Regions from separate parts of the Tepidibacillus sp. LV47 genome, predicted to be linked through region 1. Evidence: riboswitches for the same ligand, from Rfam matches in the RefSeq annotation. Region 1 holds a riboswitch; each other region holds the start of a gene.
The links. Region 1 has a riboswitch for cyclic di-GMP ahead of ACMW72_RS02280 (hypothetical protein). Riboswitches for the same ligand answer to the same signal wherever they lie in the genome.

Region 1 (3,280 bases):
CGTTCGATTAAAAACAGCGAATCAATCGATGCTTCGCTTTTTAAATGAAGAGGGGTGAAGCATTTTACTGGTTTTTCTTTGTTTTTGGCAATGATCTCTTTTTCAGGAGAATAATCAATTAGATCTTTTGTTTCTTGATAGACGGATTCTGATACAAGGATCGTCCCAGCTGCTGCTTGAGTTTGCAGTCTTTGAGCCGTATTGACCACATCTCCCATAACGGTAAAGTCTTTATCAAAATAGTTTCCCACGCTTCCAGTCACAACTTGGCCGTAATTGATTCCGATGGAAAGATTTAATGTTACACCTTTACTGGATAATCGTTTTTTTGAGAAATCTTGGATTAAGTCCATCATTTTCATGCCACACTTGACGGCTCTATAAGGATCATCACTATGAGGATATTTTGCACCGAAAAGAATCATGACACAGTCACCGATGTATTTGTCGATGGTTCCTTCCAATTCATATACAGGTTTGGTGATATAAGCAAAAGTTTCATTGATGATTTCCCGAACTTCTTCTGGATCCATTTTTTCCGACAATGCTGTAAAACCAGATACATCGGCAAACACGACAGCTACATTTCTTCTGTTTTCACTAAGAATCTCATAATTTTGCACAGAGCTTTCGATTTCTGATTGGGATATTTCATGTCCGCAGTTAAAGCAGAACTTGGCCATCATTGGGTTAGGCGAATCACAGGAAGAACATTTTATTGGAAATCTCATCCCACATAAAGGGCATTCCTTTGGATGATTTGATGGCAAGTGATAGCCGCAGTTAAAACAAAGAATAAGAATCCCTCCTTTAAAAGATTTTATAAAAAGTAGGTTTATAGATTGACAAAAGGTTTATAGATTGACAAAAAGTGAAGTTTATGGTTTATTTGTCTTAAAGAAAATTAGTAAATCATTCCAAATCTAATTATATACGGTATTGATAAGAATTGAAACGATTTTGTCGTTTTTTGTAAAAAACTTAATATTATGTCGATAATAGCAAACTTATCGAAAGGTAAGGACGCAAAGCCATGGGTCTAAGGAATGTTTATTCTATGATTGCCAGGTTGCCGAAACATAAGTTAACTAGGGTTGTGCTTAACGTTTGTTCGTTTTAAATAGCATGACTCGAGTTATTCATTGATTTGCCTAATAAGCAAATCATCTTGGCGCCTATGGCTTGTTCACATAGGTGCCTTTTCTTTTAGCGATAAGGGTCGAAAGGAGGTGAGAAGCATGAAAAGGATCATGTTTGTCATCATGACACTTGTACTCTTGCTTTCCAGCATACCAGTTGTCGCAGCTGAGAATAAACCAGTGATTTATACGGATACGATTACGGTAACAGAAGATGGTGGCAGATACCAAGTTGGCTTTATCAATGTTGAGTTTAAAAAAGATTTTATCGATCCAGCGAAGCTGCCAGCTACCTTTGAAGTAAAGGTTTATGCTGAGAATGGGGTAGGATATGTTGAATTTGCCCCAGACACACCAAATTTCTTTAAAAAGGTTCATATTCGCATCGATAAATACGATGGACTTCTTTACGATCAGGCAACAGGGGAAAATATTGAGGTTCATGTTAAGAAACAACAAATTCTAGCTGAGCATTTTTCACGTTATGCTTTTTACTGATAATCATCCATGAAAACCCTCTTAAATTTAAAGAGGGTTTTCATCTATCTTTTAAAGTATGTATTCGCATATTAAAATAAGACAGAGGGGTAAATGATGTGTTCTATTACTTACTATTAGGCCACCTGCTAGGTGATTTTACATTTCAAACCGGTAAAATTGCAGAAAATAAACTAAAAGATTGGAAATGGAATCTACTTCATGTATCAATTATTACGATTTGCATCTTGTTTCTTCTATTTCCTTGGAATTTTTACATGATAGGAATTGTGTTATTAAACGGGATTCTCCATTTTTTTATCGACTCATTTAAATCAAAAATATCCATTAAGAGTTCTTTAGGGTCACTACTCTATTTTATTTTCGATCAAGTCGTGCACATCATGATTCTATATTGGTTATCCACCATAATTGTTAAAATTTCTCCACCTTTGCTTATTGATGTACAAATCATCAAGTTTCTTATTATTCTGGTCTTTGTTTCATCTTTTTCCGCAATTTTGATTCAGTTTATACTTAAAGCTATTTTTCCTGCAAATCAGAAAAAATTTTTTAATGGAAATGAAAAGAGTGTTGGCGAATTAACAAGGGTTCTTTCTTTCTTTATTTTTTATCTAAGCTTTTCATTTTCTAAATATTCTTTAATCGGGTTATTGGCTATGATCATAGGGTTAATTATTTATTATAATACTAGCTGGCGTAAATGGATGAGCCTAAACTATTTTATAGCAAAACTTTCCATGGATGTATTGATATCTATAATCGGTTTTTTGTGTTTATTAACTATCATTCGTTTTTAAGATATACTTTTCACTAAGAGCCCCTACTTAGGAATGAGGTGCAATTTTGTTGACGAATTTGAGAACAATCATCTGTGTAGAATCAATAAAAAAGTACGAGGTTTTATTGGAAGTAATCAAAGAAGAATTTAAACCAGTAGTTCTTATTACAGATTTAATCCAATTGGAAACGGAATTGCGTTTAAACCAAGGGTCGGATTATACGATAATCTTTATGGATCATACATTCTTAAATCAAATGAATGAGCAGCTATTCCACGTTCTACAAAAGCCTCAATACGTAACGATTGGTTTATATAAAGATAGTATAGATCTGATTTCAATGGGATCTTTCCTTTACGATATCCTTGAATGTAAGAATGAGTTTGCAGTGAGAAAATTTCTTTATAAGCTTAAAAATGATCTAACGCGTCAACAAAAATTAGATTCCTTAGAAAGGGAAGTACAACGGTTCTATAGTATTGGGAAAGAATTGTCTGCTGAGAAGGATATTAACAAGCTACTAAATCTAATCATGGATTCATCAATAGAAATGACTTCTGCTGATGCCGGAACGATCTATATCGTTGTGGATCAAGAAAACTTAGAATGGTCTGTTTATGAAAGAAATGCCAAAAACAAACTATTAAAGTTTGTATTAGCGAAAAATAATAGTCTGAAGATAAATTTAGAATCAAAAACGTTTCCGATTACAAAACACGGAATTTCCGGATATGCTGTCATCACCGGACAACCGTTACGTATTGATGATGCTTATGATTTGCCTAGTGATGTTGAATACCAGTTTAATTCTGCTTTTGATCAAGTTACTGGTTATAGAACAAAGTCAATCCTTACGGTACC
Region 2 (3,280 bases), on a different contig from region 1:
AGGGTATGTTTTTGAGACATTAAGAGCAGGAGCTTCTGGCTATTTGTTAAAAGACATGGAAGCAATGGCTTTAATTGAAGCGATTCGTTCTGTAGCCAAAGGAAATGCCTATATTCATCCGCAAGTGGCGGGAAAAGTGGTTGATGAATATCGGCGATTGAGCAACAAAGAACTTCTTCATGATCGTGAACATGAACCCGTTTTTGTCAATAAAGCACCAGATTGGCGTCAAATATTGACTCAACGAGAGATGGAGGTTCTTCAACTCTTAGCGGAAGGAAACAGTAATCGCCAGATTGGTGAGAAATTGTTTATCAGTGAAAAAACAGTAAAAAATCATGTAAGCAATATTTTGCAAAAAATGGATGTCCAAGACCGCACGCAAGCAGTGATTACTGCGATCAAAAATGGTTGGGTACATATTTCCTAATGGAACGTGAAGGCGTTTCTCGAACCAGAGAAAGCATAGAGGCATATACTCTAGTAAGGAGGGGGCCGCTATGCTTTCTTTAGTTTTATGGATCATATGCCTCTATGGAATCGTTCTCCTTGGCTTTCGATTTTTATATTCCCATTTTTGCATGAAGTTAGCGAAGGAGATAGAGAAGGAAAACCTTCATTATCTGATATTGGCAAAAGATAATCAATCGATTATTGAATGGGTGATTCGTTCCCTTTGGTTTAATGAATGCACAGATGGAAAGCCAATCAAGATCACGATTATGGATTTTGGTTCCAGCGATGACACGCTGGAGATCATCCACCGTTTGACCTATAAATCGTTTCAAGTAAGAGTTATTCAAGTAAAAGAAATGACAGAAATGGAGATGAACATAGGGAGAATTGTGGAAGAAATAAGAGGAAACGGTGAACAAGTACAAATTATTGATCTAATGGACTATGATAAAAGGAGCAAACAAGGGGAAATTCAGCGATTCGAATATGCCGGTAGGTTCATTAGAGGAGGAAAAAGGGATTAAATTGCGTAAATCTTTTGGAAAAACGAATAAAAACAAGTATTTCAACCTAGCAAAAAATAGGAGGTTAGAAAGATAACAAATCTTATACTTCTTCATACAATGAAAGAAAAGAAAGGCTCAAAACAGAACAATCAATAAAGGCAAACTACTCGAAAGGGTAGGACGCAAAGCCATGGGTCTAAAGTTCAAAATGAACGATGATCGCCAGGTTGCTGATTGCTTCGTTACATATACGAACTCCTCAGCAACGTGAGGAGTTTTTTTCGTAGACTAAGCAGTCAGACCATTTATGCACCATTCGTGCTACTCCGAATACCAGTGAGCCGATATGAAAAGGAGGAATGGTCAAATGAAAAAGTTTTTCACAAAATTATGGGTAAAACAGTTGGATTGGAAGTTAAGAGCAAAGGAAGCACTAAAAAATGAAGAAGGGCAAGGGATGGTAGAGTATGGTTTAATCATCGCCCTTATTGCAGTCGTTGTCATTGGTGCTTTAGCAGCGATGGGTACAAATCTTGGTAATATGTTTAATTCAGTAAAAGATAAAATCATTGGTACAAACTAATTAACCCTATAAAGGCCCTACCTCCTCCGAGTAGGGCCTTATTTATACTGAATAAACCAAAAGTTGCTCCTTATGGAAAGTGTCGAGGGGGGGTTAGGTAATTGAAAAGGTTGATTATATCCCGATTAAAAGGAGAACAAGGCCAATCCTTAGTTGAGTTTGCCTTAGTTACTCCTATCCTTCTTTTGCTATTATTAGGAATCATCGAATTTGGACATATCTTTTACTCATATCTCATGATCGAAAATGCCTCAAGAGATGGAGCAAGATATGGCTCCGTTTGGGCAACAGATATGGAAATTAAACAAATTATCGAAGAAAAGACTTATTCTTTAGAGCCAAATAATCTCACCATCATCATTTCCCCTTCATACGAATACCGGCAAAGAGGGGGAAAGATTGAAGTGAGTATCGATTATGAAGTTCCTTTATGGGCGCCCGTATGGGGAGAGATTTTACCTAACCCTTTTCCCATATCCGCAAAGACGGTGATGCGAGTTGAATAACCAAAAAGGGAATATTTCGGTGATCATTCTGTTTGCTATGGCTGTCATCCTAGGCATGGCAGCTATGGTCATCGACTTAGGATATGTCATGTTAGAAAGACAAAGACTTTCCGATGGGGTAGATGCGGCAGCTTTATCTGGAGCACAAGAATTGGTAAATGGAACCACTCAAGCAAAGGAAACAGCAATCCAATATGCCATGGAAAATGGAGTTAATAACCCTGCGATTACCTTTGAAGGGGATTATAAGATCACAGTGACAGGGAAGAAAGAGGTTCCTTTTTTCTTCGCTAAAATTTTTGGTTTCAACCATACAGTGGTGGAGGCCAAAGCCTCAGCCCAAATGAAGCCATTGTCGAGCGCAAGAGGAATTGTTCCTCTCGCCGTAAAAGCACCGAACCCAGAAGAAGAAAACTACGGATTTACTTATGGTTCTCTTTATACGTTAAAATACGATCCCCAACATGCAGCAAATGGCAACTTTGGCCCCCTTGCTCTTGGCGGAAGAGGTGCTTCTAATTATGAGGAGAATCTTTTAAATGGTTACGAAGGGGTGTTGAGTATTGGCGATGTGGTCGATACCGAGCCGGGAAATATGTCTGGGCCTACAGAAAGGGCCATCTCAGAGAGAATCAAACTTAGTTCAGATTGTCAAACCTATGAACTAGCGAAAAAGAATCGAAACTGTAAACGAGTGATCTATCTGCCTGTTATTGATGACGTCAATCTAAAGGGGAGAGATAAGGTAACGATCATTGGCTTTGCAGCGTTTTACTTGGAGGAAGTTGGGGGTAATGGTAATCAATCATATGTCACAGGAAGATTCTTAAAAACGATTTATTCAGGTGATTGGAATGATGAGAATCAACATGATATTGGCTTATATGCGGTGAAATTAGTGGAGTAAGGGAGAGAAAGAAATGGAAATAACCAACCGGCGCTTATTCTTACTGGCATTATTTCTTGGGATCGTAACGACTTTTTTTATTTATCTCTATTTATCACGAGTTGAAACAGTAAGTCAATCCCTTGAACCGACGAAAAAAGTGGTCGTTGCCAAGGTTACCATTGCACCAAAAACGGAAATTACCAATGAAATGGTGGAAGTAAAAGAAATGAAAGGGAGTGCAATCCCTCAATCTACATATACCAATATTAAAGAGATCATTGGCAAGATAGCGAAAGAGACGATCTATTCCGGGGAACCTATTGTTCACCAGCGTCTAGCT
Region 3 (3,280 bases), on a different contig from region 1:
GCCGTTTGCATCATATTCATAACGAATCGATTGGTTTTTGGCGTCTGTTATCGAAACAAGACGGTCACCGTTATCATACGTATAGGTCGTAACGGAGCCGTTTGGCATCGTCACACTTTTTAAGCGGCCGACTTGGTCATAGGTGTATGAAATCGTTTGGCCTAATGGGTTAGTGACCGTTTTGAGCTGTCCATATGCATCATACGAATAGCGTGTGATTTTGTTGTTCAAGTCTTTAGACTCCGTCACAAGTCCTCGCGAATCATATCTGAATTCTTCTTTTTGCCCTAACGGATATTCAACAGATATTAAATTTCCTTTCGCATCGTATGTCCGCTTCCATACCCGTCCTTCTCCGTCTTTAATGATCATAGGCAATTGAAGATTGGAGTCATAGGTAATATTCGATTCTTCTCCTAACGATGACTTTTCCACTGTAATATGATGAAACTCGTTATATTGAATGGATATCGTTTCAAGCGGTCCCGAAACATTGGTCAAGCGCTTTTGTTCGTCAAATGAATATGTGTATATGTTTCCAAGAGCATCTACTTTTTTCGTTATATTGTAGTCTTCGTTGTAAAAATAAGCCGTTGAATGTCCTAATCCGTCGTAAACCGTTACTTGATGATCTCCGTACTCATATCTGTATAGTAAATCACCCTCATGTGTCACTTTGGAGACGCGATCTCCTGTATAAGAAAACTGCTTAGTGCCAGTTTGAGAATCTGTCACTGACAGAAGGCGATGCTCGTTGTCATATGAATACGATTCCGTCGTTCCATCAGGATGCGTGACTTTTCGCAGTTCATTGTTTTCATAGGTATACGTTGTTACACGGCCAAGTGGATCGGTCATAGATGTGATGAGCTGACCGGCATATTCGAATGTAACGGTACGTCCATCGGGACTTTTTATTTCAACCAATCGACCTTGGGAATCGTAGCTCAAGTTCACGCGATTTCCATTGCGGTCCTCAACGGCGATTAATTTTCCGGCTACAGGGTCTGCGTTGGTTCGCCAAGGTGCATAATACCCTTTAAAAACATAAGTGGTTCCATGGGGTTGTGTTACGCGATATTCCTCTTTCGAAATTCGTTTTAGGGATGACTTGGCGAATCCTTCCGCAGTGTAATAGCCTTTATCAAGCGGATAATAAATCGCCGGATCGCCATCATACTCATCCACTAATAAACTTTCGTCTTCTTTGTGATAAGTATAATTCACCTTTGTTCCATCTGATTTAAATTCCGTGATATGAAACTCATCAAACATTTGTATGTAGTGATTATAAGGAAATGTCCAGCCATAACCGAAAGGTGACAAGCGATTCTTTTGGCTCGAATGATATAATCGCTGGATTGTCACTGGAAACCCATAAGAAGGGAGTATAAAGTCATCTCTTTGAACAAATGCATTCCCTTTTGGAATCTCTACAGGTTCCTCCAATACAGGTGGTTCCGGTGATTGGGCAAAGTGATGGTCGTTTAATAAACTTGGGATAGCTGAGTTGCCATCTGTATATTGGTTATTAAATAACGAAGCAAATCCTTGGGAATACCTAGGCGGCTGTCCAGGCTGCGGAAGCCATTCTTCTAGAAAAGGATTTAAAAATGCTTCAGGCGTAGCCGCTTCAGCTTTTTTGGTCATTCCAGGCAAAACAGAATTTGTGATGAGCAGAATAACCATGAAATAAATAATAGATTTGTAGAGAACTCGTTTCTTCAAAACAAAAACAACTCCTTTCCATCTACGATTTCCCATCAGTCTAAACACAAGGAACACCGTCGATGAAAAGAGTTTTAACGCACGAACCGTTCGGTAACCCAGCCATCCTAGCATTCACTTGCCTTAGACCTGTGGCTTTGCGTCCCCGGCTTTCGCCGGGTTTGCCTTTATCGCTGTTCAATTTCAAGTGATTTAACCTGTATCAATTTCTATATCGGATCATTTAAAAAAATTTTACATTTTAGATAAAATTTAATAACTTTATTTTGTTAAAGACGATGTTTTAAATAGTTGTTTAATAGTTTAACAAACAAAGATCATGGAACGAATCTATACTTCAGGAGAAGCGCATGATTGACTTTTATGTAAACTATTGTTAAGATAAAGTTAAATTGAATAGTCCGCACGCTGAATCATTTTTATATATGAGCGGAGGAACCAAGATTGTGGCATTGCCACTTGGGGTGAATCCTTAATATTTATCATTAAGGTAGGGCGACTCTCACGTCCGAACCCGACAGCTAACTTCGTAAGCGTCTCGAGGGGTAGGATCTCGTTTATTACGAGTCTTATTTTGGCGTATTTTAAGCCATAGAAGACTTTGCCCTTCTATGGCTTTATTTTATCTTCAAGGAGGTATGCTATGAAATTAACAGGAAAAATTTTGTTGGCATTAGGATTAGGGACATTGTTTGGTTTAGGATTAAATCTTTTTGCACCACATGTATTCCCATCAGTTGATCAATATCTTCTTACCCCACTAGGCAAAATCTTTCTTAACCTCATTAATATGTTAGTGGTACCCATCGTCTTTTTCTCTATTGCCCTTGGAACAGCTGGAATTGGTGATCTTAAGAAATTAGGGAGAATTGGAAGTAAAACATTAATCTACTTTATTTCTACCACAGCAATTGCAATCATTATCGGTTTAGCTTTAGCACTTACCATTCAACCTGGAGCAGGCTGGCAATTTTCTGTTGAACAAGCTAATTTTAAACCAAAAGAAGTTCCTCCTATTATGGATACCTTGCTCAGTATTATTCCAAAAAACCCCATTCAGTCCATGGCAAATGGAGATATGTTACCTTTAATTTTCTTCTCAGTTTTCATTGGTATCGGAATCGCAGCCCTAGGAAAAAAAGCGCAAACTTTCCACGCTTTTGTTGAACAAGGAAATGAAATTATGATGTATTTAGTTACTCTCATGATGAAGTTTGCCCCATATGGTACGTTTGGTTTAATTGCCTCGGCAATTGGTAAACAAGGGTTTACTGCGATCCGTGCAATGGGATTATACATGTCGGTTGTGATTCTTGCTTTATTCATCCATACGATTGCAACCTATGGTTCCATGATCTTATTCATTGCAAAAAGAAATCCGATCGACTTTTTCAAAGGATTCTTTCCAGCAATGGCCGTTGCTTTTAGTACATCAAGTAGTGGTGCAACACTGCCGGTATCAATGAAAACAGCACAAGAAAATTTAAAGGTACCTGAACCCATTAGCAGTTTCGTTCAACCACTGGGTGCCACCATTAACATGGATGGTACT

Region 2: it holds a riboswitch for cyclic di-GMP, as region 1 does, so the genes downstream of both, ACMW72_RS04215 (Flp family type IVb pilin) here and ACMW72_RS02280 (hypothetical protein) in region 1, are expected to answer to the same signal.
Region 3: it holds a riboswitch for cyclic di-GMP, as region 1 does, so the genes downstream of both, ACMW72_RS08305 (RHS repeat-associated core domain-containing protein) here and ACMW72_RS02280 (hypothetical protein) in region 1, are expected to answer to the same signal.

What each region holds. Positions count from the first base shown of each region.
Region 1 is NZ_JBLWIF010000001.1:464,046-467,325, reverse strand. It holds gene ACMW72_RS02285 (tetratricopeptide repeat protein) at 1-623, opposite strand, end outside; cyclic di-GMP riboswitch class I at 991-1,077, shown strand; gene ACMW72_RS02280 (hypothetical protein) at 1,239-1,637, shown strand; gene ACMW72_RS02275 (DUF3307 domain-containing protein) at 1,736-2,437, shown strand; gene ACMW72_RS02270 (ATP-binding protein) at 2,487-3,280, shown strand, end outside.
Region 2 is NZ_JBLWIF010000002.1:218,113-221,392, forward strand. It holds gene ACMW72_RS04205 (response regulator) at 1-430, shown strand, start outside; gene ACMW72_RS04210 (hypothetical protein) at 501-980, shown strand; cyclic di-GMP riboswitch class I at 1,110-1,197, shown strand; gene ACMW72_RS04215 (Flp family type IVb pilin) at 1,330-1,545, shown strand; gene ACMW72_RS04220 (TadE/TadG family type IV pilus assembly protein) at 1,647-2,051, shown strand; gene ACMW72_RS04225 (pilus assembly protein TadG-related protein) at 2,044-2,958, shown strand; gene cpaB (Flp pilus assembly protein CpaB) at 2,972-3,280, shown strand, end outside.
Region 3 is NZ_JBLWIF010000006.1:56,792-60,071, reverse strand. It holds gene ACMW72_RS08305 (RHS repeat-associated core domain-containing protein) at 1-1,728, opposite strand, end outside; cyclic di-GMP riboswitch class I at 1,818-1,904, opposite strand; cyclic di-AMP (ydaO/yuaA leader) riboswitch at 2,125-2,279, shown strand; gene ACMW72_RS08300 (dicarboxylate/amino acid:cation symporter) at 2,372-3,280, shown strand, end outside.